3 regions of the Lysinibacillus sp. FSL P4-0201 genome follow, and region 2 is predicted to be linked to each of the others. Evidence: riboswitches for the same ligand, from Rfam matches in the RefSeq annotation. Region 2 holds a riboswitch; each other region holds the start of a gene.

Region 1 (10,792 bases), 1.6 Mb from region 2:
TGCAGTTGGTGCATTACCAATGGCATAAATACCACCTTCATGTAATTTTGATGCCTTTTGCATCGAAATAATGGCACGTGTTGTATTTTGTTTTTTCGCTTCTATTGATACATCTTCATCCGCAATATAGCAATGCAAATCACCACCATGTTTTTGGAAACGCTTTTTACCAGAGCCACTTTCAATCATTTGCACATCTGCAATGACATGACGTCCTGCAAGAATAGACTTGATACCCGCTTCAATAGCACCTGGTGTAATGATGACACTACGACCTAGCTCGAAATCAGCTGATGCATGGATAATGCGACGTACAACTTTCCATTCATCTTCTGAGAAGTCATGCTCGCCCATTTCCTCTGCAATAATAGAGAAACTGTAATCGTAAATTTTATCTGGGTCTACCGTTAATGGTTTAAAATCTGTTTTAAAATCCATGGAAAATGCCTCCTAAATTGTATGTTCAACAGCCTGTAATACTTCTTCAAATGTTGAATATTGTTGGCCGTACTGTATATTTGGTCGTGCAATAAGAATCGTTTCAATCTGGCATGCGAGAGCTGCCTCTAGCTTCTCATCAACTGAGCCCACTTTACCGCTTTCTTTGGTAATCATCAACGTCACTCCGTATTGACGAAATAGAGCTTCATTTAATTCCTTTGAAAACGGACCTTGAATAGCCACAATATCTCGCTGCGCCACGCCAAGTGCCTCACATTTTTCCATATTATCCAGTCGTGGAAGCATACGAGCGATTACTCTTGTGTTTTCTAAGCCCTGTAAAACCTTTGTAAAGGTAGCGAGTGTTTTACTACCTGTCGTTAGCATAATGACACCGCGTTTTTCTGCAGCTAGCTGAGCTGCCTCCTCATAATCCTTTACAACAGTAATCAATGGATGGGCATAATGTTCATGAGCTCTTTCATAGCGAATATAAGGAATCTTTGCCTGCTCTGCTGCTGCCATCGCATTTTTAGAGGCTTCCTCCGCAAATGGATGAGAAGCATCTACCACCAATTGATAGCCCTGCTCTGTCATGATGGTCGCCATTTCCTCAGCTGTCAGTCTACCGATTAAATGTGGCAGGCCAACGTCAGCAAGACTAGAGGCTGCCGACTCAGTGACGACCGTAGCGGTTACCGCATAACCTGCACGTTGTAATGCTAGGGCTAGATCCCTTGCATCACTTGTCCCTGCTAACATGAAAATCATTTTACCGGCTCCTCTTCATGATGATGGTGATGGTCATGGTCATGATGGTCATGCCCATGATCGTGATGGTCGTGATGATGATGCGCATGTCCATGATCGTGATCGTGATCATGATGGTGATGATGATGTGCATGTCCATGTACTGCCGCATAGGCGCGATAATCTTCTAGATCTTGCATACCTGTTGATGTACCGTTGATTGCCTGTTCAATACGCTCTAATAAAACATTTTGTAACCGTTCATGGTAGCCAAAATAGTTAGCAATTTGAATATCACAATCTGGATAAAGTTCATTAAACTTCTCACACATTCCATGCATGCGTTCCATCAAAATGCCTGTGAATAAAAAGTATGGTAACATGATGATTTTTTTTGCACCTAGTTTGACACAACGTTCAATTCCTTCTTCAACTCGTGGATCTGTGACACCCATAAAAGCACTTTCTACGTATTTTACAGGTAGTTTTTCCCATAAAAGTCGCGTGATTTTATAAAAATCACCATTAGCAGATGGATCACTGCCACCTCGTGCAATCAATAAAATCGCTGTGTCTTCCTGCTCTTGTTCTGAATTAAAGCCAATTTCAGCTAGGCGATCTTGTAAAATGGCAAAGATTTCATCATGGATACCAATTGTTTGACCATATGTGAAGGTAATCGTTGGATAATGCTCACGCGCATGCTCGATTTCCGCTGGAATATGCAGCTTTGAATGGCCTGCATGCAGTAAAATGATTGGAATTACATGTACCTCTGTAGCTCCCTTTTTCACACAGTTTGTAATACCTTCTTCGATGTTAGGTGAAGCAAATTCAAGGAAACAAGTTTCCACTAAAAATTGTTCATCAATACGAGGTGTCATTTGTTCGATAAATGTACGAACCTCATCATTTCCTGCTGCTAAACGGCTCCCATGGCCGACAAATAAAATAGCTTTCATCTCTCTACTCCTTACTAGTCGCCGCACGGAGCTGGCTCTACTTTTATTTTGGAAGACATATCTTGATACGTAAAATGCAGTATCTTTTTCACACGTTTAAAATATTTAAACAAGCGTTCATTTGGATGAGCATTTGCTTTATATTCTTCAATAATATCTGTAATGAGTGGAATCAGTTGCTCAGGCTCCAGCCCTTCTACAACAGGCTGTGCTGCGTGTGCTGTACGACCGACTGGTTTTGCTCCAATAAAGACATCAAATTTACTTTTGCGGTAGACGATGCCAATATCATCAAATACAGCCCGATAACAGGCCATCCCACAGCCATTAAAGCCAATATTTAATGTCTTCGGTAAGGACATACCGCCTAGTTTTTCTTGTATTTCCTCTGCATATGGTATTGAATCAGCCTTTTCACCGTAGCAAAAATCACAAGCCTTCAGTGATAACACATCACCAATCGGAGCTAATAAAAACCCTACTTCCTGTAATTTCTCTGTGATCTGTTCAGGGGCAGTCGTTGGTATTTTCAAATGAATTTGATGATCTGGTGTGTATTCCATCGTCCCCTCATCCCCAACGACCTCCGCTAACGTCATCATTTGCTGGGGAGTAAAAAACTTATTGGCTACACCAGGACTTACTGCTAATTCAAAAATAGATTCTATTTTTTGCTGTACAAGCTTCGGTGTTACTTTGACTGCGCTTGTCCCTTTTACCATTGCAAGTGCCGCTGTAGCCATTTCAAGAGCTGTTTTTTTCGGCTTTGGCGTAACGGCTATACTGGGTTTATTAAAGCGCCCTGCATTAGGGTCAGTCGTAAAGTCATTTCGCGCTGTTCCCGTCTCTTGGTTCATTGCCCAAGGTTCATTTTCTTCGCGTAAACGTTGATGTGGACGTAATGGCTGTTTCTCTTCACCCAGGGTATATTTACGTTGGTAACCGCGGGGCGTAATCATCTTATTGTCATAGAAAAATGTTGACGAATTCCCGATAATGACAGTTGTCAACATACCAATATCATGTTCTAGCATTTCTGCTAGTGTTGTCATGGTCACTTCTTGACGTTCTCGATAGGCACTTTTCACAAGCCCTACTGGTGTGTCTGGCGAACGATATTCTAAGAGTATTCGTTGAGCCTCGACAATTTGTCTTGTTCGACGTCCACTTTTAGGATTGTATAAAGCAATGACAAAGTCCGCCATTGCAGCTGCCTCGACACGCTTTGCAATTAAATTCCAAGGTGTTAGATGGTCACTCAAACTGATTGTACAAGCATCGTGCATAATAGGTGCACCAAGTATGCTAGCGCATGAATTAATCGCAGAAATCCCAGGAACAATTTCTACTTCAATTCCTGTTGCTTCTGTCCAGCCTAGCTCAATTAACACCTCATAGACTAAACCCGCCATGCCATAGACGCCTGCATCACCACTCGAAATTACTGAGACGATGCTCCCTGCTTCGGCTTGACGAACGGCTTCCTGTGCACGCGACACTTCTTCTGTCATGCCTGTACTAACAATCGATTTTGCACTTACTAAATCTTGAATCAGCTCTACATAGGTTTTATAGCCTATAATCATATCACTTTGTTGTAAAGCCTCTACTGCACGTGTCGTAATATGCTTAAAATCTCCAGGTCCAAAGCCTACTACGAAAATTTTTCCTTTTTGCGCCATGTTGTTACCCCTCTTTCACCTTTTCGATCCCTTTAGTGGCAGTTGTTTGAGCAGTACGCTGTAATGTACCTTCACGAAGTGTAAAGACATGTTCGTTGTATAAGGATTCATGATGTAAATCTTGTACTAGTGTTCTAGCATGCTCTGTTGATGGCACACGATACCAGTTTCCTTGAGGATAAGCGATTACCACACAAGCATCCTTGCAGCGTCCATTACAGCGCGTTCTTGTCGTATGTATTTCCTGATCGAGTGCTTGCCGCTGTATCTCATCTCGAATGGCTAAGGTAATTTCCTCCCCATCCTTTTTCATGCAGCTACTGCCATTGCAAATAAAGAGATGTGTTTTCATCCCCTCTAAATTCCAAGTTGTCATCTTCTGTCTCCCCTCATTTGCTTTTTGGAAAAAGAAAAACCTTTACTCTATAACGAAGAGTAAAGGTTTTGTAGAAGCCAAATAAAAACGAATAGAATGAAATACAGGTACCCGCTTTCGCTTCAACTTCTCCCTCCGAAAAGTTTGCATGCACAATCAAATAAGCAGGTTTCCTGACTTAAGCTTCATTTTACTGTCGCACCTTCCCAAGTTTATACCAGTGGCTTTGCGATTTCATCAGCTATTACAGTAGCGGGGGCTGTATTGGATTTTCACCAATTTCCCTATTATCTCGAGCTATTCGAGCACTTATTGACGTTTTATATGAAATTTTTATTAGAATTTTAAATAGAAAACTGTCTTTATCATATCTTATTATTTTAAAATTTCAATATTTCTTTAAAAATTTATGACAAATTTATCAATTTTGAATGGAACTAGGTATGAAATTTATACAATCTATATAATTTGTGCACAAACTTTTATCAGAATATTCACCGTTGACCTTTAATTTAAAAAATTCCATAAAAGGTATAGCATATTTATGGAAATTCATGTTACACTTTGTCGTGAAATCTCACAATTTGAATGTTTTTCGGTGCAAAGTGCTTGTCATTTTGCTTAAAAGGGAAGCCGGTTTGAGTCCGGCGCGGTCCCGCCACTGTAATAGGGAGCTTTATAGAATATGTCACTGTCCAACGGATGGGAAGACCTATAAAGCATTGAACTAGAGCCAGGAGACCTGCCGAAAAATAAGTGATCGTTTCAACCTACGAGGATAGGTGTGCGGCTTAGCAGATGAGACTGTTATTTGCTTTTTTAGCTATGCACTTTTCCACCTAAGGAGAAGTGCTTTTTTAATTACGCACGCAATATTCTAAAAATCTATTAATTAGTTAGGAGGAAAGCTTTTTGAAATTATCATGGTGGAAATTTAGTTATTTTTTACTGGCCTTTTTAATCGTGCCAAAACGTGCCTTTGCCATGCATATCATGGAAGGTTTTTTACCAATCGAATGGGCTATTTTTTGGTGGGTGATCTCTATCCCATTTATCATTCTAGGATTGCGTTCTATTCGAAAAACCATTGATGAAAATCCTGAAACAAAAATGCTTTTGGGGCTTTCAGGAGCCTTTGCCTTTGTGCTATCCGCCCTAAAAATCCCTTCAGTTACAGGTAGTTGCTCTCACCCAACTGGTGTAGGACTTGGGACAGTACTCTTTGGCCCTCTAGCAATGAGTGTAATTGGAACAATCGTTTTATTATTTCAATCTTTATTATTAGCTCATGGAGGAATTACAACTTTAGGGGCTAATGCCTTTTCTATGGCTATTGTTGGTCCTTTTATTGCTTACTTTGTCTTTAAAGGGGCTCAAAAAGTAGGGTTGTCATTTTCACTAGCCATATTCTTTGCAGCTATGCTTGGTGATTTAGGTACATACATTGTGACTTCTGTACAACTAGCACTAGCCTTTCCTTCAGAGGTTGGAGGCTTTATGGCATCCTTTACAAAGTTTGCAGGTATTTTTGCCTTAACTCAAATTCCTTTAGCAGTGAGTGAAGGAATTTTAACGGTCATTGTGATGAATTTCTTGAAAAAATACAATGTTAGCGAATTAAAAACGTTACGTGTTTTCTCAACAAAGGAGGCACATTAACAAATGAAAAAAAATTTATTGTTATTAGCAATTGTTGTGTTGTTAGCCATCATTCCCTTATTCATACAAAAAGGTGCTGAATTTGGTGGTGCTGATGGAGAAGCAGAAGCAGCTATTGGTGAAATCAATGCGGAATATGAACCATGGTTTGAAAGTCTATGGGAGCCACCAAGTGGTGAAATCGAAAGCTTATTATTCGTGCTACAGGCAGCTATAGGAGCTGGCTTTATTGGCTACTTCATCGGCTATATGCGTGGCAAACACAAAGAAGGTTAACCATTATGTTACTCATTGATAAGTATGCCTATCTGAATAAGCTAGCGTCCGTTCATCCGCTAGAAAAAATGATATTTTCACTTGGACTACTTCTCATAACGCTCATCATGAGAGATGAACGACTTTCACTCATTACATTTTTTGTAATGAGTGCTTTTATCATTTTAGGTGCAAAAATTCCGCTTGCATACTACGGCAAATTATTATTGCTACCTAGCTTTTTCTTATTAACAAGTCTCGTATCTATTTTACTTTCCTTTACATCATCAACGAATGCACTCCCTGCCCATATTTGGTCGTTTACATTTAGGAATTGGACTGTCTTTATTGGGAATGCAAGTGTGTTAGCAGCGCAACAGCTGTTCTTTATTGTCCTTGGCAGCATTAGTTGTTTATACTTTTTAATTCTAACCACTTCCGTACAAGGAATATGTTATGTGCTACGACAATGGCGACTCCCCTCTTTATTAGTGGAGCTCGTCGAACTAACCTATCGTTTTATTTTTATGTTTTTAGAAAGCATGCAAAATATACATCTCGCCCAGCAAGCACGTCTTGGCTATCATTCACCGATGCAATGGCTACGCTCTGTCTCCATGCTTATTGTGGCATTATTTGTGGAAATGTTTCAGCGTAGCCGAGAGCTCAACAATGCCATGCAATCACGTGGAGGCGATGCCGTCTACTGGCAAGAGATGGGCTCTTATAGCAAGAAAAATTGGCTAGGCATGGCAGCTATTTTACTAGTCCTCATCGTATATGGAGGGTATTTTACATGACAGCATTTTATTTTGAACTCAACCAATTATCTTATGCCTATGCGGATGGTACGAAGGCGTTGTCAGATATTACATTAGATATTCCAAAAGGTAAAAAAATCGCCATACTCGGACATAATGGCGCAGGAAAATCGACTTTATTTCAGCATCTTAACGGTATTTTAAAACCTACAGCTGGGACGATTGTATTCGAAGGCAACGATCTGGAATATAGTCGAAAAGCTTTAAAGGCCCTACGCCAAAAAGTCGGCATTGTTTTTCAGAATGCAGATCATCAGCTTTTTTCAGGGACCGTCAAGCAAGATATAGCATTTGGCCCATTGAATCTCGGCTGGTCTACTGAAAAAACGGAAGAAAAAATAGCATGGGCCGTTGCGCAAACCGAAGTGGAAGATTTGCTTGATAAACCCATTCATTTTTTAAGCGTAGGTCAGAAAAAACGTGTAGCAATGGCAGGTGTTTTAGCGATGGAGCCCTCTGTCCTTTTGTTAGATGAACCAACAGCAGGTCTTGATAATTATTATGCTACACAAGTATTACAATACTTAGCCAAATTAGATGATGGTGAGAGAACCATTTTACTAGCAACCCATGACATACCTCTCGCCTATGAATGGGCAGATCTAATCATTGTTATGGAGGCTGGAAAAATTATTTATAACGGTGATCCAATCACCTTGTTTTATGAAGACGAATTGTTACATCGCGCGCATCTTGAACGTCCATGGATTTTTGAAATGGTCATAGCTTTGCAAAAAAAGAAGCTATTGCAGGAAAATATCAACATCCCTCGTTCCAAGCAGGAGCTACAACAATTAATAGAAATGATCTAAAGCTTTTAACAATGCTAGGTTTTTTCGTTATACCTACCAAAAATTAAAATAGCAAAGAAAAATTTTCCTCCATTACGAAACTTTTCTAATCTTTGTCCGTATTAATATAGTCGAGATTTAATTTATAACACCAAGGAGAGATAACAATTGAAAAGTTGGTATAAAAAATCAGTCGCTGTTGTAGCATCTGCTGCACTCATGGTTCCTGCTGCTTCTGCCTTTGCTGAGGCACCTCAGCATAAAGCGAAAAACATGCTGGCAAACAGTGCGAAACAAACAGAGAAGAATGAAGAAAAATGGATGAGTAAGGATACAATTGTTATCAAGCATTCAGGTCTTGATAAAAACGTACATAAAAAAATTGGCTCCAAGGTCATCCGCTCCATTCCTTCATTAGGGTATGATGTTGTACAACTAAATAAAGGCGTATCGATCGAAAAAGCCGTCTCTTACTATTTAAAGCAAAACGGAATATCAAGTGTATCTCCTAGTTACATCTATCATTCTTTTAATAAAGAAGCTGATCCTAAAAAACAAGAGATGTATCATTTAAACTTACTGCAAATGGATAAGGCACTAGAATTAGCAGGCAACCATGATGTCACAGTTGCTGTCATTGATTCTGGTGTAGATTTTAAACACCCCGATCTAAAGTCACAAGTACTCCCACCCTATAATGCAGCAGCACCTGCTAATACTACCTATTCAGGCGATCACGGAACACATGTGGCAGGTATTATCGCCGCAGCAAAAGATAATGGCGTAGGTGGGCATGGGATTAATCCGAATGCAAAGTTACTGCCAATTGATGTATTTAACGGCAAAGAAGGTGCTAATGATTTCATCATTGCACAGGGTATTCTTTATGCAATTGAGCAGGGCGTTGACGTCATTAATATGAGTCTAGGAGGCTATGGTGAATCTCCCCTGATGAAGGAAGCCGTTCAGAAGGCAATTGATAGTGGGATTACAATTGTGGCGGCCGCAGGAAATGAATCGACAGATGAATATTCCTTCCCCGCTTCTTTCGAAGGTGTCATTAGTGTTGGTTCAACAAACGAACGCAACAAACTATCAAGCTACTCCAATTACGGACCATCTGTGGATATTGTTGCACCAGGTGAAGACATTTATAGTACCGTTCATGATGCGAAGAAAGGATCATCTTTTGTCAAGTTTAGTGGAACATCCATGGCCTCTCCTGTCGTGGGAGGTATCGCCTCTCTTCTTAAATCCAAAGACCCATCTTTAAAACCGCATCAAATAGAAGCGATTTTAGAAATGACCGCACAAGATTTGGGCGAGAAAGGCTATGATCTTACTTATGGTCACGGATTAGTTGATCCTGTAAAAGCATTACAATTTGATTTAAATAAACTGCCTAAGCATTATTCAGAGACAAAGGAAGATCGTATTAAGAACGCCAAGATCCTTGCTAAAAATAAGCTAAATACAGAACAGGGTGCTTTTGAACAGCAAGACGAAAAGAAATGGTATAAAGTCGATTTAGAAGAAAATGAATATGCTCAATTAACATTAAAAGGCGCTGACAAATACGACTATGCCTTTGATTTATATTTCTACCCAAATAGCGGGATTGGTGATGTAGAGCCTATCCATGTCAATGATGTTCGCGTAGGAAAAAAAGAAGGTTATCTATTTAAAGCAGATCAAAAGGGAACGCTTGTCATTGGTGTCAAAGATCATAATGGAAGCTATAGTTTAAAAGGCAAATCTACTTACATTTTTACAGCACAAACGACGAAGGACTTGCCAATTGATACAATAGACAAGTCTACGATGGAGCCTATTAAAAAGTTCCCATATAGTACAGCAGGTAAAAACTATACATTACTGTCAAAAGATCAACAACAAGATCAAGATTACTTCACGTTCTCTGTCAAAAAACCGACGACGTTACAATTTGATCTATCGGGAATTCCAGGTGTCACTGCCTCTATGGAGCTTTATCTAAAAGATGACTTTAATCCTGTGCCACCAGAAGAAATCGATCAAGCTGAAAATGATGAAGGTGAAGAAGAAGCCTATCCAATGCAGACCGCTTATGGTACAGCAAAAGGTGAACCGGTTCGTATGATTATCGACGCTGTTCCAGATCAAGAGTACGTTTTAAGTGTATCTAATGAAAGTAATAGCGAGTTTTCTATGGAGATGTTCTTTAGTGGCGGCATCGAAAAAGAAGAAACGATCAGCGAATCAATGATCCCTTACACATTAAAAGGTGAAGTAGTTTCCCTCCCACCTGATGAGGATGGTCTACCTGTAGATGAAGCCATGATCGAAGAAAATGTTCCAGAGAGCCAATTACCGCTTATAGAAAACAACATAAAAAAACGTAATGAAATTGACAGCCTGATGAGTATGTTATTGAATCCTACGGCTTCAGGCAACCTAGAAAATGTTGACCCTATCATTAAGCAGGCAATCCGCTTTGAAATAGGTGACGATCAAAAAGCTTATTTCCAAACAGATTATGATGAGGATTATTTCTTATTTAAAGCGAAGGAAGACGCCCTTTATAGCTTCAGCTTTTTGAAAGGCATGAACCAAATGCCGACAGGTACAGTGTTTGAATATGATGAAGAAACAAAAGAATTAATTCCCGTTTCTTCCTTAACTAATGACCTTGGTATACTGGCACTACTACTTGGTTCAGCTGGTAACGAAGACGATGCAAAGGTCATACCATTGAAAAAGGACAAAACATACGTGGTAGCCGTTGTCAATGCTGGAGAACGATCTGCTGAGCCTTATACATTGAAAACAAAGAAAATAGGCGATATTCCAGCAGAGTACAATCCAAACAATCATGAGGAAGCAAAAGCGCTAAAAATTCAACCAGGTACTACTTATAGAGACCACCTGATTTATCAAGATGATGTAGATTATTACTACTATAAGCAACAAGGCAATGATGAAGTCATGAGTCTGCTTCTTTCTTCAGTTCCTTTTACTAATGAACAATTGGCTCAGCTACCTAAAGAACTGCAAAAGGACTTGAAATTTGCAGGAG
Region 2 (10,792 bases):
GAGAATAACGAAAAAGCGAAATGGATGAAAGAAGTAACGCCTTTGCCATTACTTGGAAATCCTATAGATGTAGCCTATGGTGTTTTATATTTAGCGACTGATGAAGCGAAGTTTGTAACAGGCAGTGAGCTAGTGATTGATGGTGGTTGGATTGCGAAATAAAAATTATTAATGGAGGTATTTATGACGAAGCGTATTCTCATTACAGGGGCTACTGCTGGCATTGGCAGAGCTACTCTCGATAAATTTTACCAGGAGGGTTTTCATATCCTTGCATGTGATATTAATGTAGCGGAAGGTAGCAAGCTAAGTGATATTTATGGTGCTCAGGTTGATTTTATAGAATTGGATGTTACAAATGAAAATAAATGGAAATCATTACAAAGATATATACATGACAAAGGCTATGAAATTGATGTATTGTTTAATAACGCTGGAATATTTGTCATGAATGATCTTACTACAACTACAGAAAAAGAGTATCAGTCTATGTTTGATATTAATGTTAAGGGTAGCTTTTTAGCATTAAAATATATTGCACCTATTATGTATAAACAGGAAAATGGCTCGATTATTAATGCATCGTCCAATGCAGCCTTTTTTGGAGCAAAAGGTTTAGGAATATACGGGGCTACTAAAGGTGCTATTCGAACACTTACAAAAAACGCAGCGATGGAATTTGCACCTTTTATTAGAGTAAACTCCATTCATCCAGGATATATCCAAACACAGATGATTGAATATGCAGCACAAAAATCAAATAAGACACCTCAGGATCAGGTAAAATATGTACCTTTAAAAAGATTAGGACGTCCAGAGGAAATTGCATCCTTAGTCTATTATCTAGGGAGCGAGGATGCTTCCTATATTACGGGTAGTGAAATTGTCATTGATGGTGGTGTTTCAAGCGGCCAGTCGATCTGGGAAGAGGAGCATTGCTAAGAAGCTTGAAAGGGTGAGAATGATGTATTTATCGTTAAAATATAAATATCTTATTCTTACCCTTGTTGTATTTATTTTACCGTATTTTATGATGACCATAATTTATATAAATAATGTTGGCGAATATCAAAAGAAACTTTTAATAGAAACAAGGCTAGAGGTATTAAAAAAAATTCATTATTTTAATTCGTCTTTTGAGAGTAATCAAGCAAGTACAAAAGTATATCATGAAGTGTTAAATTCTATTTGGGGTAGCTACTCTGATTTTCTTTTATTAACAGAGCAAAAAGATATAAAATTCAGCACAAATTCCCATATATCAGAGCATGAGGAGTATTTTCTTAAACTGGAGCCTCAGAAAACCAATTACTATAAAATTGATTATTTGAATGTAGAACGAATTCTAATGTATTCATTTGATTCCTTTAATAATTGTTACTATGTTGTCATTGCTACGTCTGACTCCATTTTTAAAGAGGTAAATAATAAAAAGGAGGATTTAATGGCTTTTGCAATTGCTTCTACCTTACTGCTAACCATCATCACCTTTTTATATTCCAATAAAATAAGCACAACGTTACAAATGCTTATTGAACGTATTACCTCTTATAGAAAAGCAATTTATCATTTTGAAGATAAAGAGAAAAAGCATGTTTGGATTAATGATGAGTTAGATATTGCCAGTCATGAATTAAACCAAACCATTGCTTATATGGTAGAAAAGGAAAAAGGCTATGTTCGAGAAAACTATGAAGCGCAATTGAATAATTTACAAAGCCAAATTAATCCTCATTTTCTTTACAATACCTTAGATAATATTAATCAATTAGCCATGATTCATGAGGTTGAGGAAATTTCTACATTGAGCGTTGGGCTTGCAAAGCTTTTTAGATATAATACGGGCAACAGTGAAAATGAAACAACCATTGAAAAAGAGCTAGAGATTATTGAAGAATATATTAATATTATGAAAATAAGAATCTCTTATTTACTATTTGACATTCAAATAGAAGAAAACAATTTATTACAAAATGCTATTTTAAAATTTACACTCCAACCAATTGTAGAAAATATTTTTAAGCATAGTTACAACCATAAAGAAGCTCTATCAATAAATATCAAAATTTATCGAAAAAAGAATTATGTAATAATTGAAACTTATAATAAGAGCGAATATAAGGATACTGCTAGAATAGCGATGCTAAATGATAAAATGAATGAAGAAAATCAAGAAGGCAGTATTGGTTTAAAAAATGTAAATAGGCGTTTAAAGATAAAATATGGAGAAGCATATGGTGTAATGGTGCTAGTCAATGAGCAACAATACTTTGTGTCGAGAATTTTGTTACCATATAAGAAATAATATCTTCTAACGGTGAGGTGAGCTCTATGAATCTTTTTATTGTAGAAGATGAAAACTTTATTAGAGAGGGTTTAAGCTTTTTTATTAACAGAAATTTTATAGAATCCTTACGTGTTTATTCTTATACAACGGGGGAGGATATGCTGCTGGCAGCTAAAGAAATTGCTCCAGATATTGTTTTATCGGATATTAATTTACCCGGGATAAGTGGAATAGAGGCTGTTCAGGAGCTAAAAAAGTTTCATCAATTTAAGGTGATTTTTCTATCTGGCTATGACGATTTTCAATATTTACAAAGTGCTATTCAAATTGGAGCTGAGGATTACATTTTAAAGCCAATTGATTATAAAAACCTAAAGCTAAAGCTATCACAAACGATGGAAGCATTGAGCATGAAAAAGCAAGTAGATTATGCAATTAAATATAATCAATTATTAAATTTACTATTGGCCTTTGATCAACAAATGACAGATTGTAGTATCTATTCATTTGAATACTTTATGGTTAGTATAAATCAAACAAAAAATATCGGAATTTCACATGCTCATGAGTTATTTTACTTTAATATTTTTGGGGAACATATTGAGATTATGAATACCGATTTTGTATTGTCATATAGTCAGCATAATCATATTGTTCTTCCAAAAAAAGACTTACATGATTTAAATCAAGCTGTGCTGGAGTTGCTTCTAAAGAGGCATCTAAATACTGATAGCACTGTGCTAAATAAAAGAAAATCCATTTTTGATAATCAAATCTTTACAGATGAATTAAAATTAAAAGAATTTATTGTGGTTTTACAAAATATAAATATTGATTTTCAGCAGAGGTTAGAAATCATGATTATGTTTTTATTACAATATAGTATCTATTTCAATTGCTTGGAAACATATCATCGCGCTCAAAAAATAATTGGTATCCAACATCAAATGATTAAAGAAGCCAATTTATCAAAAATAGTAAATAACTATATCATGCCACTCGTCGATAAAATACTTAACTTACATGGCAATAGGGATAATTTAGGTAAAAAAATAGTCGATTATATTTATACGCATTTTGATGATCCGCAACTAGATTTGAATTATTTATCAAACATCTTTAACAAAAGCCAAGCAAATTTAAGTATATTAATAAAAAAAAGCATTGATAAAAATTTTATCCACCTATTAAATGAACTTAGAATTAACAAAGCTAAGCAGCTATTAGATTATAGTGATAAAAGAAATAATGAAATTGCTTTATTAGTAGGTTATAGCAATGAAGAATATTTTAGTAAAGTATTTAAAAAATATGTTGGTATGACACCTGCTAAATATCGATCCATAAAAAAATAGAAAGAATGATGTACTGTAGATTCGTTCTTTATAGGCTAAACATGTAGAAAGTAGGAACCAGAAGAGAGTTGACAAATTGTGTGTGTTAAAAGAGCTTGTTAAAAAAATTCTGCAATTTTCTTTAACAATGTTATTTCTCAGACTTTAGTAACTAGTAAATTTTAAATCATGTATATCGATGTTAAATCTATTCTTTTACTTATGTTTGGCATTAGCCATCCCGGTATAGGCTCATCTTTTTTTGAGAATAGTCATTTGAAGGGGCAAAGTGTATTCATTTTAAACTATATTGACTCGCTAACAATATTGGTTTCTATTCAATAGTTATAGGAACTATGTGAAATAGCTCCAAATAAAAATACTTTACTTTAATTGTTTCGTATTGATAGCAAGAAAGCTTTGTAGTAAATTAAAAGAAATTACATAAAAGCAATAGGTGCCCATTAGGGAGAATAGGGAATAAAGTGAAAAGCTTTAGCGGACCCGCCACTGTATAAGGGAATTTCATAGTGTATGCCACTAGCAAATTGCTGGGAAGGTACTATGAGGTGTTGAACTTGAGCCAGGAGACCTACCTACATGCTTTAGAAGATATAGATGATGGAAAAGTCTGTAGTTTATTTGTCATGACAATAAACTACAGACTTTTTATTTTGTCTTAATGAGAACGAGAGGAGAAATAATCATGCAATTATTACAAGACACGATTCAAAACATTCAGGGGGCTGATATGAAAAGTATGGAGCAAGCTAGAAAGCGGATTGATGCGCTTTGTAAGCCCCCAGGTAGCTTGGGTAAACTAGAATCACTTGCCGTACAGCTCTCTGGTATAACAGGACAATTATATCCGATGGTCGACAAAAAAGTGATGATTGTCTGTGCTGCAGATCATGGTGTTTGCGAGGAAGGTGTAACCACGAATCCACAAGATGTTACGGTCTTTCAAACATTAAATTTTCCTAAGGGGGGTACAGGCGTTTGTGCGATTGCGGGGATTACCAATGCAAAGGTGGTCACAGTAGATGTGGGTGTAAAAGAAGATATTCCACTTGATGCAGGTGTCATTATTCATAAAATTAAATATGGTACAGATAACATGGTACATGGTCCAGCTATGGCCAAACAAGAAGCCATTCAATCGATAGAAGTAGGAATCCGTGTGGCCACTGAGGAAATCATAAAAGGTGCTGATGTACTTGGGACTGGAGAAATGGGCATCGGCAATACAACACCAAGTGCTGCGATATTAGCTGTTTTAACGGGATGCAACCCTATCGAAGTAACGGGGTTTGGTGCAGGAGTAGGCCAAGGAGGCATTGCCTATAAAGCAGCAGTTATTGAAAAAGCAATTACCTTAAATAAGCCTAATCCAAATGATGTTATTGATGTTCTGGCTAAGGTTGGAGGGTTAGAGATAGGGGCGATGACAGGTATTATTCTTGGCGCTGCTGCCCATCGTAAACCCGTTGTCATTGATGGATTTATTTCAACTATAGCGGCCCTCATTGCTTATAAGCTCGAACCAAAAGTAATCGATTATATCATTCCTTCCCATGCTTCAGAGGAACCAGGGGCAAAAATTGCCGCTGCCTTACTAGGCATTGAACCAATGTTGTACATGAATATGCGTTTAGGCGAAGGTTCTGGAGCAGCCTTAGCCTTTCCTATTTTAGATGCAGCTTGCTCGATGATGAAAAACATGGCGACTTTAGAAGAATCAATGCAGTTGTTAAAAAGATAAAAACAATAAAACAGCCAATGACTTAATTTTTGGTCATTGGCTGAATGGTGTTTATGCACGATTTAACTTTCGTAATGGCAAGCGCCACTTCATCATATAGGAAAGAATACGTAAAGCTGTAATCACTGCGAATAAAATATAAAGGAAAATGTCCCCTGTAAAAACCTCGAATCCGATTAGCAATCCTGCAAGAGCTGCCCAAACACCATAAACTTCATCACGGAGAACTAATGGTTTTCTTCTAGCTAATAAATCTCGTACAATACCCCCACCTGAACCTGTCAAAACAGCAGCTACAATGACTGCGCTTACTGGCATATCAAGCTTAACAGCATAGAGTGCGCCTTGAATAGCGAATGCTGATAAGCCAATCGCATCTGTGAAGTTACCCCAACGATGCCAATGTTGAATCAGATGATGCGGAAAAATAAAGAATATCGTAATCGCAGCAAGCGCTATTTGAAACATCATATCCTGTCCCCAAAGTGTTGTGACAGGTAGTCCAATGAGTAAATTTCGGATAGCTCCTCCACCAAAAGCAGTCACAATACCAAGTATATATACACCGAATAAATCGTATTCTTCTTCCATGGCAATAATTGCCCCAGAAATAGCAAAGGCAATTGTTCCTATAATACTAAAAACCTCCCAAGCCATCCCTTTCACCCCTTCTATCAATAAATAAACTTTATTAAAAGTTAAAAGACTTTTTACGTAACAGAATCTATGAATTTAATAGCCAAAATCGGTCATTAAATACGCATCTTGAAATGAGTCCGCACATTAGCTTAGCGTAAAATCCTCTTAGAAACAATAGGCAAGTTTTACAGGTGCACATACAAATTGATAAAATGTGATTAAAATAAAGAAAAACATTCGTCAAAAGCGTTCATATACCAGTAGTTGGTTAGGGAATTCTAGAGTGATTGAAGTCAATTTAGATAGTCAATAAATCTTACTGATTGAAATGCGAGACATTGTGAAATGGAGAAGAAAGAATGACGTTTACATCAAATTTATCAACAGAAACGCTATCGTTAGCGGCAAAAGTAGAGGAGCAAGTTCGGTCTTATCATGCCAATGTAGAAGAAATGGCGTTCTACAATCAGCAGAAGGTGCTAGCAGCTTTCAGAAAGCATCAAGTAAGTGATTATCATTTACACCCATCAAACGGCTATGGCTATGATGATGAGGGGCGCGATAATCTAGAGCGTGTTTATGCGGAGGTATTTGGTGCAGAGGCAGCCATAGTCCGACCACAAATTATTTCAGGCACACATGCAATCACGCTTAGTCTATTCGGTGTTTTGCGTCCTGGTGATGAGCTGCTTTATATTTCTGGTCAGCCATATGATACATTGCAATCCATTGTCGATGGTGGTGATAAAGATACAGGTTCACTGAAAGATTATAAAATCGGTTATCGACATGTGGATTTACTAGATAATCAGGTTATTGATTGGGCAGGTGTAGAAGAGGCCATTACAGCACAAACCAAAATGATTGCGATTCAGCGTTCAAAAGGCTATGCCACTCGTCCATCCTTTACAATTGAAGAAATTGCAGAAATGTGTGTAAAGGTACGTAAAATAGCTCCGAAAGCTATTATTTTTGTAGATAACTGCTATGGCGAGTTTGTAGAGGCGCAGGAACCTACAGAGGTCGGGGCTGACTTAATGGCAGGCTCGCTCATTAAAAATCCAGGTGGAGGCTTGGCTAAAATTGGTGGCTATATTGCTGGACGCGCAGATTTAGTGGAGAAATGTGCCTATCGTATGACATCTCCAGGTATTGGAGCAGAAGCGGGGGCCACATTAAATACACTAGGTGATTTTTATCAAGGATTTTTCCTTGCACCACATGTTGTATCGCAAGCACTAAAAGGGGCGATATTTACAGCTGCAATGCTTGAGGAAATCGGCATGAGCACTTCTCCAAGCTATCACGCGAAGCGTACAGATTTAATTCAATCAGTATCGTTCCAAACAGCACAGCAAATGATTGACTTTTGTCGTGAAATACAAGCGAACTCACCGATAAATGCCCATTATGCTCCTGAACCAGCCTATATGCCAGGCTATGAAGATGATGTCATTATGGCAGCTGGAACATTTATTCAGGGGTCCAGCATTGAGCTAACAGCGGATGGCCCAATACGACCGCCATATACAGCATTTATCCAGGGCGGACTAACATATGAACACGTAAAATTTGCTATTTGCAGTGCGGTTCAAGCCATTCAAAAAGCATAACAAGATAATAGATAAAGCCTAAATATGAATAGTTTTTTACAATTTTTAATCGAATTGAAAAAAATAGTGCCAACCATGTTAGATAACCTTACATGGTTGGTTGACAGTAAAAAAATTTCGTTATATGATAAGCGGGTATTGGAGGAGGACTTAAATGAGTCGTGAAATTAGACGAACTATGCCGTTATTATCGATGAGTATCGTGATGCAATTAACAGAGCTTTCGGCAAGACAAATTCGTTATTATGAAGAACACCATTTAATTGAGCCGCACCGAACAGAAGGCAATCGACGTATGTTTTCACTAAATGACGTCGACACATTGCTTGAGGTTAAAGATTACTTAGAACAGGGTATGAATATGGCGAAGATTAAAAAAATATTTGCTAAAAAGAAAAATCCTGTTGCAACAACTGATGAGCAAGATTTAAGTGATTCAGAATTACGCCAAATTATGCGCGAAGAAATGCGTCAAGCACAGCGCATGCAAAAATCGTCCATCCGAAGAGGGGATTTATCTCGATTCTATTAATAAATAGGGTAGGGTAAACATAAAAGCTAGACAAATTATAGGAGTGTGGAAAACTGTGGGTAAATACACAAAAGAGGACATTAAACGTCTCATCGAAGAAAAAAACGTAAGCTTTATTCGTTTACAATTTACAGATATTCTTGGCACTATCAAAAATGTTGAGATTCCTGTAAGTCAATTAGACAAAGCACTGGAAAATAAAATGATGTTTGATGGCTCATCTATTGAAGGTTTCGTTCGAATCGAAGAATCTGATATGTATTTATATCCTGATCTTGATACTTTCGTAGTATTCCCTTGGACTTCTGAAAAAGGGAAAGTAGCACGTTTTATCTGTGATGTTTACACTGCGAAAGGCGAACCGTTTGCTGGTGACCCACGTAACAACCTAAAACGTATTCTTAAAAAAATGGAAGAAATGGGCTTCTCAAGCTTCAATTTAGGGCCTGAGCCAGAATTCTTCTTATTCAAATTAGATGCAAAAGGCGAACCAACATTAGAAGTAAATGACCATGGTGGTTATTTCGATTTAGCGCCAACAGATCTTGGTGAAAATTGCCGTCGTGATATTGTGTTAGAGCTAGAAGAAATGGGCTTTGAAATTGAAGCATCACACCATGAGGTAGCTCCAGGACAACACGAAATCGACTTTAAATATGCGGATGCTGTTACTGCATGTGATAACATCCAAACATTCAAATTAGTGGTTAAAACAATCGCTCGTAAACATGGCTTACACGCTACATTTATGCCAAAACCACTATTTGGTGAAGCAGGCTCTGGTATGCACTTTAACGTGTCACTATTTAAAGGCAAAGAAAATGCGTTCTATGATGAATCTACAGAATTAGGTCTTTCTGAAACAGCTATGCAATTCATGGCGGGTGTTCTTGCACACGTACAAGGTTTCACAGCTGTAACAAACCCAACAGTTAACTCTTATAAACGTCTAGTACCAGGTTATGAAGCACCATGTTATGTAGCATGGTCTGCACAAAACCGTTCACCATTAATTCGTATTCCATCTGCACGTGGCCTTTCAACTCGTGTTGAAGTACGCTCTGTAGACCCTTCTGCAAACCCATATTTAGCGATGGCTGTTATTTTAGAAGCAGGTCTTGAAGGTATTCGTCAAAGCCTAACACCACCTGCTGCTATTAACCGCAACATCTATGTGATGTCGGAAGAAGAGCGTCAAGCAAATGGTATTGAAAACCTACCTGCAGCACTTGATGATGCACTAACATTACTTGCTAAAGATCAAGTAGCACAGGAAGCATTAGGTGAGCATATTTATGCAAACTTTAAAGAAGCAAAAGAAATCGAGTTCGATATGTACCGTACAACTGTTCATCAATGGGAACGCGATCAATATTTAAAAATGTATTAATCATAAAGATACCGAGTGCCTGATAAAGGGTACTCGGTTTTTTTCTGAACATATTAGGAACGATGGGGTCATATGACAACCCCATCGTTATTTTAGTATTAGCGCATATGTTTATGATGGTGTGGCATATGGCAAGGGTTAGGTGGCATACCGCACATTGTATGTGTTTCACAGCATTCATTCACGACAGATTCTGTGCATGGGAAATAATACTGATGATCAATCATATGTTTGTTCACTGTTGTAACATGTGCAGGTTGTACGTGTGGAACAACTGTATGGATATAATTTGTGCGTACATATTGCTCTGGTGGTAAAAATTGTGGTGGATCATATTGCATTGGCATCATTTGTGGCGGACAGCAGTGTGGACCTTTTGCCGGATGGCGTCTTCGTTGAAACATGTTATTACCTCCTGTTTTGATAAGTTGTAGTTCATTATTAAGATATGAGATATACGTCGATAGGGTCTATTTATTTGCCTATTAATGCATAGGTAAATCTAACAAGTAACTAAAATAGTAGAAAATCTATAATCAATTTGCCTACGTCTTTGAGTGAAATGAAAGCATGACATATTGTTGAAAATGATGATGTCAACGGCAGGAAAAGCAATTTCGCAGGGCGAGGCGTTTTCCGTTCCATCATCGTCCTTTCCAAAGGGCAAAATGATCCTCCCCTGATCATGCTGCAAAACTTCTTTCATGTCTAACAGTAGTGAACAAAATAGCACATATTTTCAAAGTGAAGATAATGAGTCTAACAACCAGCCAAATGCGTGGTTTTCTACACGATGAATAGGTTTTTCAAATAACGTTCTTCCTAGCGTCATAATGTAAATAAATTTTTATTAAAAAAGTATGTTTTTTGAAAAAATAGATATTGTCAATAAAACAATCGTACAGTATACTCTTTAATTGATAATGATTATCGTTGTCGATTATTTCTTAGGAGGAAATGTATGCCAAAATTATCACTGCAAAAAAAGAACTTTTTTGTACTTTTCACACTACTATTAACCTTCGCGTTATTATTAGTTGGGTGTGGGGAGAAAACATCGAACTCCAGTAGTTCACAAGAGAACGACAAAGCAGAAGAAAGCAACACTGAATCAGAATCTTCTAGTCGTGAGATTACACATGCAATGGGTACTACAACGATTGAAGGCACACCTACAAAAATCGTTACACTATATCAAGGCGCAACAGATGTTGCAGTTGCTATGGGCATTAAAC
Region 3 (9,344 bases), 950 kb from region 2:
GTCCCATAATCATAGGCTTGCCCATTGTTTTTTGTTTAAAATACTGCAGATCCCCAGGTAAATGCCAAGGCATCCCATTGTTATATCCGATGACGTGATTGTCATCATGTGCCACAATTAAAGAAATCATACTGTCCCTCCAAATACTTTCGTCCCTTTTATTATAAACATAATGCGCTTATTTCACCTATTTTTAAATAAATAAACATTTGTTACACCTAAATCCTAGTAAAATTATATGAATAGTTTATAATAGGAATAACAAACCTCTCAATAAAGGAATGATGAAGATGATAACTTTAAGAAAAGAAGCTGTTCAATATCTAGAAGCTCAGCGTACTGGTACACCTTATTACAAAGTTTCACCGCAGGAAGCGAGAGCCATGCGTACGGTTACACAATGGCAATCTGCACACAAACCGAAGCTAGCATCCATTGAGGATCACAAAATTACAGTGCGAGATGGCGAACAAATTACAGTTCGGCTTTATACGCCTGTTCTCGGTAAAACATTACCTGTTATTGTTTATTATCATGGTGGAGGCTGGGTCTATGGCAATCTAGAATCTGTCGATGCAGGCTGCCAGTTATTAGCAGACCAGGCACAGGCGATTGTGGTATCAGTGGATTACCGCTTAGCACCTGAATATCCTTTCCCAACACCCTTACATGATGCCTACGATAGCTTAGTATGGGTGCACAATCATATGGAAGCCTTAGGTGGCGATGCAAGTCGATTATCAGTTGCTGGGGACAGTGCTGGCGGAAATTTGGCTACTGTGGTTGCATACTTAGCTACTGCACTAGAGGGACCATCGTTACACGCTCAAACACTCATCTATCCTGTCACAAATGTCGATTTTTCAACAGTATCTTATCTGGCATATGGTGAAGATTACGGCTTAGATACACAAGCCATGCAGTGGTTCTCTCATCACTATACAGAGGAAGCAAACTTCACAAATCCACTTGTGTCCCCTCTTCAGCTAGAGGAAGTCCGTAACATGCCGAAAACATTCATTATAGCTGCAGAGGCAGATGTTCTCTTTGATGAGGGTCTAAGCTATGCACAAAAGTTAAAGGCTGCTGGTGTGGTAGTGGAACATATTACAATGCCAGGTTTAATCCATAGTTATTTCAGTAAAATGAATTATTTTGAAGAAGCAACGATTGAAACCGTTACAAAAATTGCGCAATTCCTGAAATAAGTTTGGCTATCCCGCGCAAACAGTGCGATAATAGAGCAAAACGTTTTTTAAAGGATGACACTATGACACAAACAATAGCTCTACAAATACAACAGCCCTTTTCTGATCAATTAAAAAAAGGCTTCCCACTTATTTCAAAGGATGCGGTTGATGCACGACGTTTACCTACTGAGCAAGGAACACTCCTCAGGCTCATTGATCATCATAACCGTTTTATTGGAACAGGTTACTACGGCATCCAAAACAAAGGGATTGGCTGGGTGCTAACGACCGATACGAATGAAACAATTGATAAAGCTTTTTTTATAAAAAAATTCAAAAAAGCCATCGACAATCGTGCTGCATTTTTTAGCAATGAAAACACAACAGCCTTTCGTGTGTTTAATGGTGAAGGAGATGGCATCGGCGGTCTTACGATTGATTTTTTTAACAGCTACTACATGGTAAGCTGGTATAGTGAGGGCATTTATTCATTTAAAGAAGTCGTGTATGATGCGCTTGCTGAGACAGTAGACTACCAAGCGATTTATGAAAAAAAACGCTTTGATAGCAAAGGACAATATATCGAGCAAGATGATTTTGTAATGGGCACGCCAGGAGAATTTCCTATCATGGTGAAGGAAAATGGTATGACCTATGCGGTGCATTTAAACGATGGCGCCATGACAGGGATTTTCCTCGATCAACGTGAGGTACGATTGGCTATTCGAGAGCGTTATGCCAACAACACAGACATGCTGAATACGTTTTCCTATACAGGAGCATTTTCTGTGGCTGCCGCTCTAGGAGGAGCCATCAAGACAACGAGTGTAGATGTGGCAAAGCGCAGTCTAGCCAAAACGATTGAGCAATTTAGTGTCAATCATATTGATTATGAGGCACAGGATATAAAAGTCATGGATGTCTTCCATTATTTTAAATATGCACAACGCCATGCTTTACAGTTTGACCTTGTCGTATTAGACCCACCTAGCTTTGCACGTACGAAGCAAATGACCTTTTCAACGGCAAAGGACTACCCTAAATTACTAAAGGACACGATTGCCATTACCGCTAAAAACGGCATCATTGTGGCTTCCACAAATAATGCCAGCTTTGGCATGAAAAAGTTCAAAGGCTTTATTGACCAAGCATTTAAAGAGACTCGTACACGCTATAAAATTGTCGAGGAATACGGTTTACCGAAGGATTTCCGTGTACCACGTGAATACCCTGAATTTAATTATCTGAAGGTCGTGTTCATCCAGAAAATCGACTAACCAATTGAGAATCACACCAAGGTGTGATTCTTTTTATGTAAGGAAAAGTTGATTCTACCTAAGGAGGTTCGGTATCTCTACAATAAAGATTCCAATAGATTGAAACGTTATAAACAATCAAACAGAGCCCTTCTATTAAAAGTAGCCTAAGAAGAGAACATCTTCTTAGGCCACCCGATTATAGATATTTCACAAACCAATCACGGATATATTCAAGTCGATTAATTCGTAATGTAGGCTTTCCACTTCTTGAAAGTTCATGATTCGCCTCAGGGAAACGCACGAATTTTGTTTGTTTTTTACGATATTTTAAGGCGATAAACAATTGCTCTGCCTGCTCAATTGGACAACGATAGTCTTTTTCACCATGTAAAATCAATAATGGTGTCTCCACTTTGTCTACATACTTCAGTGGCGAATGATGCCATAGCTTCTCTATATCATCGAGTCCTGCTTGAATTTGCCAGTCTGTAAAGTAATAGCCGATATCACTGACACCAGCAAAGCTAATCCAGTTCGAAATGGAGCGCTGCGTCACAGCTGCTTTAAAGCGATTTGTATGGCCCACAATCCAGTTGGTCATAAAACCACCGTAGCTTCCACCAGTTACACCTAGACGATCTTGATCAATAAAATCATAGTGCTCCAGAGCGTAGTCTACCGCTGCCATTAAGTCCGCATAATCATTACCACCATAATCGCCCCGTACTGCATCCACAAATTTTTGGCCATAGCCATGACTACCACGCGGATTAGTATAAAGCACTGCAAAGCCTTGTGCAGCAAGGATTTGGAATTCATTAAAGTAGGTATTACCATACATTGCATGCGGACCACCATGGATTTCAAGAATGAGAGGATATTTCTTCCCTGCTTCATAGCCAACTGGCCTCATAATCCAGCCATTGACCTTCCAGCCTTCTGCACCTTCAAATTCGATACTCTCGGGAACAGCTAATGTTTTGGTTTTTAAAAAATCTTCATTAATGGACGTCAACTGTTCTTTGTCACCTGTTTTTAGGTTCACATAAAACAGATCGCCTGGATTGGTCGTTGTGCTAATAGCCGCAATAGCCTGATCATTTTGCGCATCAAGTGAGAAGCCATAGACATATTGATCATCATGGATAGCTGGGTAAATTTCGCCATCTACATTTCCGTAATAAATCGCCGCATTGCCGTGATCTGTGACTTGGAAGTAGAAGCTATGATTATCATTCATCCATTGCACACGTGGTGATGCTACACCTTGCAGGAAATCACCGATGACATAATCACCAACAGGCGCATCAAATTCACTTGTTACACAGTTTAGTAGTTTTTGCTCCATGTCATAAATCCAAAGCTTTGCTTGTGTGGCATTTTCAAATTCACGTTCTCCACCTACAAAAGAAAGATAGCGACTATTCGGAGACCAAGCTGTTTGGTAATAAGCACCCGAACCTTCTGTTAGCTTGTGACTCTGCTTAGATTCTAACTCCAATAAATAGATATCCACATTAAATGAGAAATCTAAATCCTCCGCTTTATCTGCTAAGTACATAAGGTATTTGCCATCTGGCGACCAAGTACCCAGATGGCAGTACTCTTTGCCTTCTGTCACTTGTTCTAGCTCTCCTGATGCCACATTGACAATGGCAATATGGGTAAACTGCTCCATATCAATAAATCCACCAGCATCCGATTTGTGTTTCATTTTCTCGATTTCTAGTGGCTTTAGTTCTTTATCCTTTTTCTTCTCATCCTCCGCTTTATCTAGGATGGTTTCATCTTTCCCTAGCACGACTGAAAAAGCAATTTTCTTGCCACATGGTGACCAGACAGGGGAGGTCGCTCCATTTTTACAATGTGTCACCTGTTTTGCCTCTCCACCTGCTTTCGAAAGAACATAAATTTGCGACTTACCTGTTCTCGTTGACAAAAATGCAATTTGACTGCCATCTGGTGACCAAACAGGGGAACTCGTTCTATCTTCACCAAATGTCCATTGCTGTGGTGTTTTGTTCTTCAAGTTTATGTAAAACAAATTCGATATATAGTCATTTTTCTTCTCGTCCATACGAGTCTCTACATAAACTACCTCTGTCCCATCTGGTGAAAGCTGTGGATCTGCTACTGATTTTAAGTGATAAAGATCTTCTGGTTGAATCCCTTGTTTCGATGTCATGTTCTTGCTCCTTTGTATTGTAATTTTCTGTGCCTTACTACAATACTTCGACACCCTAAGTAATATTCCTCTATTTAATTGAATTTTTTACTAGTTCCCAATATTCTGCTGACTTTGTTCTGCGATAAAATTTATAAAAGGGCTCATTTGGGCGAGCATGCTCCTTATAAAGGTTTATCAGGTGCAGTAAAAAATCTTCAATTTGTGTGACGTCTACCCTCTTAGCGAATAACGTGCCAGCCTGTGCCTTTGCTCCCATTGGTATTGCCCCTAAATAGACATCAAAGCTTTCTTGTTGGTAAACGAGTCCAATATCATCATAGACTGCATTGTAGCAAGCTGATGCACAGCCATTAATATTGACACGCACTCTTGCAGGTACCTTCATCCCCTCTATGGCATGATAGAGCTGTTCGGTTATCGGAGCAGCCTCCATTTTCTCCCCATCACAAAAATCGCAGGCCTTCATGGCTATGATTGAACCAGAGGGAGCAACATAAAGACCTGCTTCCTGTAAGGCTTGCACCGCTTCCGTGGCATCGCACGTTGGTATGGATACGAGTATACTATAGGAAGCAGAATATTTTATCGCCCCCTTTTCGCCAGCAATTTCGGCTATTTTTTGGAATTGTGCAGGAGTATAATGCTTATTAATAATGCCAGGGCTAACGGCTAGACGGGTAAACTCACCATGACGGTTCAGTGTTTCAAATGTTTGATCTGGTACATTTTTTTGAAATGCGTTCATTTTTATCGCTCCTTATAAAAAAGGAGCTAGCAAAAACGCTAGCTCGAATGGATTAAAAGTTTTCAGGATAGAAGCCCTTTGCTAAAATTTCAATGGCCTCTGCCGCACGAACCCCTTCAGACGCTGCTGAAAGTGGCAGGATGACAAAGCGCTCATTTTTGACCGCTTCCATCTCCTTTAAGGCTGGATCATTTTTTAAGAATTGGATCTTTTGGTCTGCCGTTGTTTCACCGTAATCAATCACGACAACTACCTCTGGGTTGCGGTCTACTGCATCTTCCTTCGACACAGTTGTCCAGCCTGATTCCACATCACCAAAGATATTTTGTCCACCCGCGATTGTCACAAGTTCATTCATAAAGTTTTGACCAGCTGTAAATACATCCTTTTCACCGCTATCAAACACAAGAACACGTAATTTTTCGCTATCTTTTGGTAATTTAGCTTGTACTGCCTCTACATCTTTCGTCATTTGCTCAATTAAAGCTTCGCCACGATCCTCAATACGGAAAATCTTCGCGATATTGCGAATATCAGTGAAAATATCCTCTATTGTTGGCTTTGTCATGTTGGAAGCCGTATGTAAATACGTATGGATGCCTAATTCTTCAAGCTCTTCTTGTGTGCCTACACCCTTTTCGCCAAAGCCACTTTTCCAGCCAGCATATAGGAAATCTGCCTCGGCATCGATGACTTGCTCCTTCGTTGGGTATTGATCGGAAAGAACAGGGACCTTATCGTATGCCTCTTGCAGTGGTTCATAGATTTTATCATCTAAGTAAGCTGTCCCTACCATAGAATCCTCTAAACCAAGTGCTAACATAATTTCTGTCACATGTTGATTTAAGCTAATCGCTTTTGTTGGTGCTTCCGTATATGTTTGAGTTGTGTCATTATTTTTAATGGTTACTTCTGCTGCCGCCTCAGATGGCTCAACCTTTTCACCTTGTGCAACTGATTCCGTTTTGTCCTTTGCGTTACAAGCCCCTAAAACAGCGACCAAGGCAATGATCATCATCAGCCATATACTTTTCCATTTCTTCATGTCCTTTTCTCCTTTGCTGTTAAAATATAGAAAGAAATCAGAGACTTCTTTACTACTAAGGTAGTTGGAAGGGCATAAAAAAACCCTCTTGTCGCCAAGAGAGTAGCATAGTGAAATAACGGTATCATTACCTTCATCACTATCCCCATCCTCGTGGTTCTTAGTCAAAAAATACATACTGGCAGGTATCCTGGCTTAGGTTCATCATCTATACGCCTTCCCATAGTTTCACTACAGTGGCATGCTGTATAGACTCCCCATTTACAGTTGCGGGACAGCATCGGAATTGCACCGATTTCCCTTTTAAGCAAATGACAAATGCCATTTGCACCAATACGTTCTATAATGGTCAATACTATTGATAGACTAGCAGAAGAAAATTTATCGCGCAATCAGTAGTATGACACTAAAAGTATAATCATCATTATATTAGCACTATTTTGACATAAAGACGAACTATTTTACAAGAAATATAGAAGCTAGTATTCTGTTACAATAAAAAGATAGCATTCTATAGAAACGAGGATTTCTTATGTACAAAACGATCGGTGTACTTGCGCACGTGGATGCAGGAAAAACGACCTTCTCTGAGCAAGTGCTTTTTCATACAAATTGTATTCAAGCACGGGGGCGTGTTGATCATCAGGATACCTTTCTTGATCATCATGAGCTAGAGCGCAGACGAGGCATTACGATATTTGCCGAGCAAGGGCGCATGAATATTGGCGATGATACATACACATTGATTGATACGCCAGGGCATGTCGATTTCTCCCCTGAGATGGAGCGTGCTATTCGTGTGATGGATTATGCCATTATTATCATTAGCGCTGTCGAAGGGATACAGGGCCATACAGAAACAGTGTGGCAACTTTTACGTCAATACCATGTCCCTACCTTCTTCTTTATCAATAAAATGGATCGTGAGGGTGCCAATATGGAGGCTGTCATCAGCCAGCTTCGCAAAGATTGCTCTCAGTATGTATTATTCATCGATGAGCCACTGCGAGCAGACTATGTATCAAATAATATTATGGAATGGCTGGCGGAGCGCGACGAAAAATTGCTTGATGCCTTTCTAAATGAGTCATTGGAGCATGAACAGTGTCTTGCTCAATTAAAGGAAATGATTAAAAATGAAGGTGCCTTCCCTTGCTTTGCTGGCTCGGCCTTAAAGGATGAGGGCATTCAGGAATTTCTTGACCAGCTCCCGCTGTTAACGGCTTCCCATTTTGACAAGGATGCCCCGTTTGAGGGCGAGGTTTTTAAGATTCGTCATGATGGGCACCAGCGTTTAACCTTTATGAAGGCAACCAAGGGCTCGTTGCATGTACGAGATGAATTTTCATTTGACGAAGTAACAGAAAAAGTGACCGAAATTCGCCTTTATAACGGCAGTCGCTTTGAGACCGTTCAACAGGTAGAGGCAGGAGAAATTTTCGCTGTCAAAGGACTGAGCCAGGCAAACATTGGGGATCGAATCGGTACAACGATGCTATCACAGCCCTATGAGCTTGTCCCAACCTTACAGGCAAAGGTTCAATATGAGGGTGATCAGCATATCAAGGAAGTGCTACAGATTTTCCGTTTACTCGAAGCAGAAGAACCGTCCTTGCGTGTGGTCTGGCAGGAAAAATTTCAGGAAATCCATGTGCATATTATGGGTGCCATTCAATTGGAGGTCCTGACAGAGGTATTAATGACGCGTTTTTCATTAGCTGTCTCCTTTGGTGAGCCGCAAATTTTATACATGGAAACCATTGCGACGACCGTAACGGGCTATGGTCATTTCGAGCCCCTCAAGCATTATGCAGAAGTTCATTTATTAATGGAGCCAAATCCACGTGGAACAGGTAATACCTTCACCAATGCCTGTCATGCCGATCATTTATCTGTAGGCAATCAGCGCCTTGTTGAAAAGCATCTGTTTGAGCGTGACCATCATGGGCTACTAACAGGCTTCCCTGTAACAGATATTCATTTTACACTTCTAACAGGTCGCGGGCACAATGAACATACATCGGGGGGAGATTTCCGTGAAGCCAGTTTCCGTGCCCTGCGTCAGGGGCTGGAGCAGGCACAAAATGTTCTACTTGAACCCTATTATCGCTTTAAAATGAAAGCTTCAAACGACTTTATCGGTCGTATGATGACTGATATTCAGCAAGCAGCTGGCACGTTCGATGACCCGATTTTATCCGAAACGGATGTTATCATAACAGGTCGTGCACCTGTTGCCACTTTAATGAGCTACAGCACAACCTTTGCCGCCTATACAAATGGGAAAGGTGCACTCACACTCCAATTTGATGGCTATGATGTGTGCCATAATACAGAGGATGTGATTGCACAGATTGGCTACGATAAAAATGCCGATCCTGAGTATAGTTCCTCTAGTATCTTTTGTGCAAAGGGCAAAGGATATTCGGTTCCATGGCAAGAAGCACAGGCAGCCATGCATTGCCTGTAGGATGATGAGACTGCTCGCTTCGGGTATTTCCTCGGCTTCCACGGGTATCCATCGCTCTAGCGCGGGTATTTCTTGCTTGGGCATCAATATATCTCTACCCTGCCACAAGATATTACAAGCCCTCCAAAAAATGGAGGGCTTGTTTTTATAGTGCACCGACAGCTTTCTTTGTTGGATTGTCCAACAAATATGCGGGTTCAACTATTACATAGTCATGCTTGTTCGTAAAATCAATTAGTACCTTACCAGGTTGACTTTTTAATAGTTGTAGATGATCAATTAATTGCAGTAAAAGCTTGTGACCGTTGCCACGTGGATGCCAGTTGAAATGATAATCATTTAACGCTTGCACCGCTTCAATAAATTGGGCATATTCCTGCTGCACAAATGCAATGAGTTTGTCATGATGAGATGCTAAATCATATAAATATGTTTCGTAAAAGCGCA

What was found. Region 2 has a riboswitch for cobalamin ahead of cobT (nicotinate-nucleotide--dimethylbenzimidazole phosphoribosyltransferase). Riboswitches for the same ligand answer to the same signal wherever they lie in the genome.
Region 1: linked by a shared signal. The riboswitch ahead of MKY76_RS14480 (energy-coupling factor ABC transporter permease) and the one ahead of cobT (nicotinate-nucleotide--dimethylbenzimidazole phosphoribosyltransferase) in region 2 are both predicted to bind cobalamin.
Region 3: linked by a shared signal. The riboswitch ahead of MKY76_RS11055 (ABC transporter substrate-binding protein) and the one ahead of cobT (nicotinate-nucleotide--dimethylbenzimidazole phosphoribosyltransferase) in region 2 are both predicted to bind cobalamin.

What each region holds. Positions count from the first base shown of each region.
Region 1 is NZ_CP151995.1:2,867,607-2,878,398, forward strand. It holds gene MKY76_RS14455 (precorrin-8X methylmutase) at 1-438, opposite strand, end outside; gene cobK (precorrin-6A reductase) at 451-1,212, opposite strand; gene MKY76_RS14465 (sirohydrochlorin chelatase) at 1,209-2,153, opposite strand; gene cobJ (precorrin-3B C(17)-methyltransferase) at 2,168-3,835, opposite strand; gene MKY76_RS14475 ((2Fe-2S) ferredoxin domain-containing protein) at 3,840-4,211, opposite strand; cobalamin riboswitch at 4,357-4,539, opposite strand; cobalamin riboswitch at 4,791-4,976, shown strand; gene MKY76_RS14480 (energy-coupling factor ABC transporter permease) at 5,124-5,870, shown strand; gene MKY76_RS14485 (energy-coupling factor ABC transporter substrate-binding protein) at 5,874-6,146, shown strand; gene cbiQ (cobalt ECF transporter T component CbiQ) at 6,152-6,925, shown strand; gene MKY76_RS14495 (ATP-binding cassette domain-containing protein) at 6,922-7,758, shown strand; gene MKY76_RS14500 (S8 family serine peptidase) at 7,906-10,792, shown strand, end outside.
Region 2 is NZ_CP151995.1:1,257,180-1,267,971, forward strand. It holds gene MKY76_RS05960 (glucose 1-dehydrogenase) at 1-162, shown strand, start outside; gene MKY76_RS05965 (SDR family oxidoreductase) at 184-942, shown strand; gene MKY76_RS05970 (histidine kinase) at 893-2,305, shown strand; gene MKY76_RS05975 (response regulator) at 2,332-3,642, shown strand; cobalamin riboswitch at 4,060-4,236, shown strand; gene cobT (nicotinate-nucleotide--dimethylbenzimidazole phosphoribosyltransferase) at 4,328-5,383, shown strand; gene MKY76_RS05985 (trimeric intracellular cation channel family protein) at 5,435-6,040, opposite strand; gene MKY76_RS05990 (methionine gamma-lyase family protein) at 6,382-7,635, shown strand; gene MKY76_RS05995 (MerR family transcriptional regulator) at 7,790-8,167, shown strand; gene glnA (type I glutamate--ammonia ligase) at 8,223-9,557, shown strand; gene MKY76_RS06005 (CotD family spore coat protein) at 9,656-9,961, opposite strand; gene MKY76_RS06010 (iron-siderophore ABC transporter substrate-binding protein) at 10,519-10,792, shown strand, end outside.
Region 3 is NZ_CP151995.1:2,207,166-2,216,509, reverse strand. It holds gene MKY76_RS11080 (dihydrofolate reductase) at 1-130, opposite strand, end outside; gene MKY76_RS11075 (alpha/beta hydrolase) at 291-1,208, shown strand; gene MKY76_RS11070 (class I SAM-dependent rRNA methyltransferase) at 1,271-2,467, shown strand; gene MKY76_RS11065 (S9 family peptidase) at 2,646-4,634, opposite strand; gene MKY76_RS11060 (precorrin-3B methylase) at 4,705-5,382, opposite strand; gene MKY76_RS11055 (ABC transporter substrate-binding protein) at 5,435-6,427, opposite strand; cobalamin riboswitch at 6,590-6,777, opposite strand; gene MKY76_RS11050 (translation factor GTPase family protein) at 6,960-8,897, shown strand; gene MKY76_RS11045 (hypothetical protein) at 9,043-9,344, opposite strand, start outside.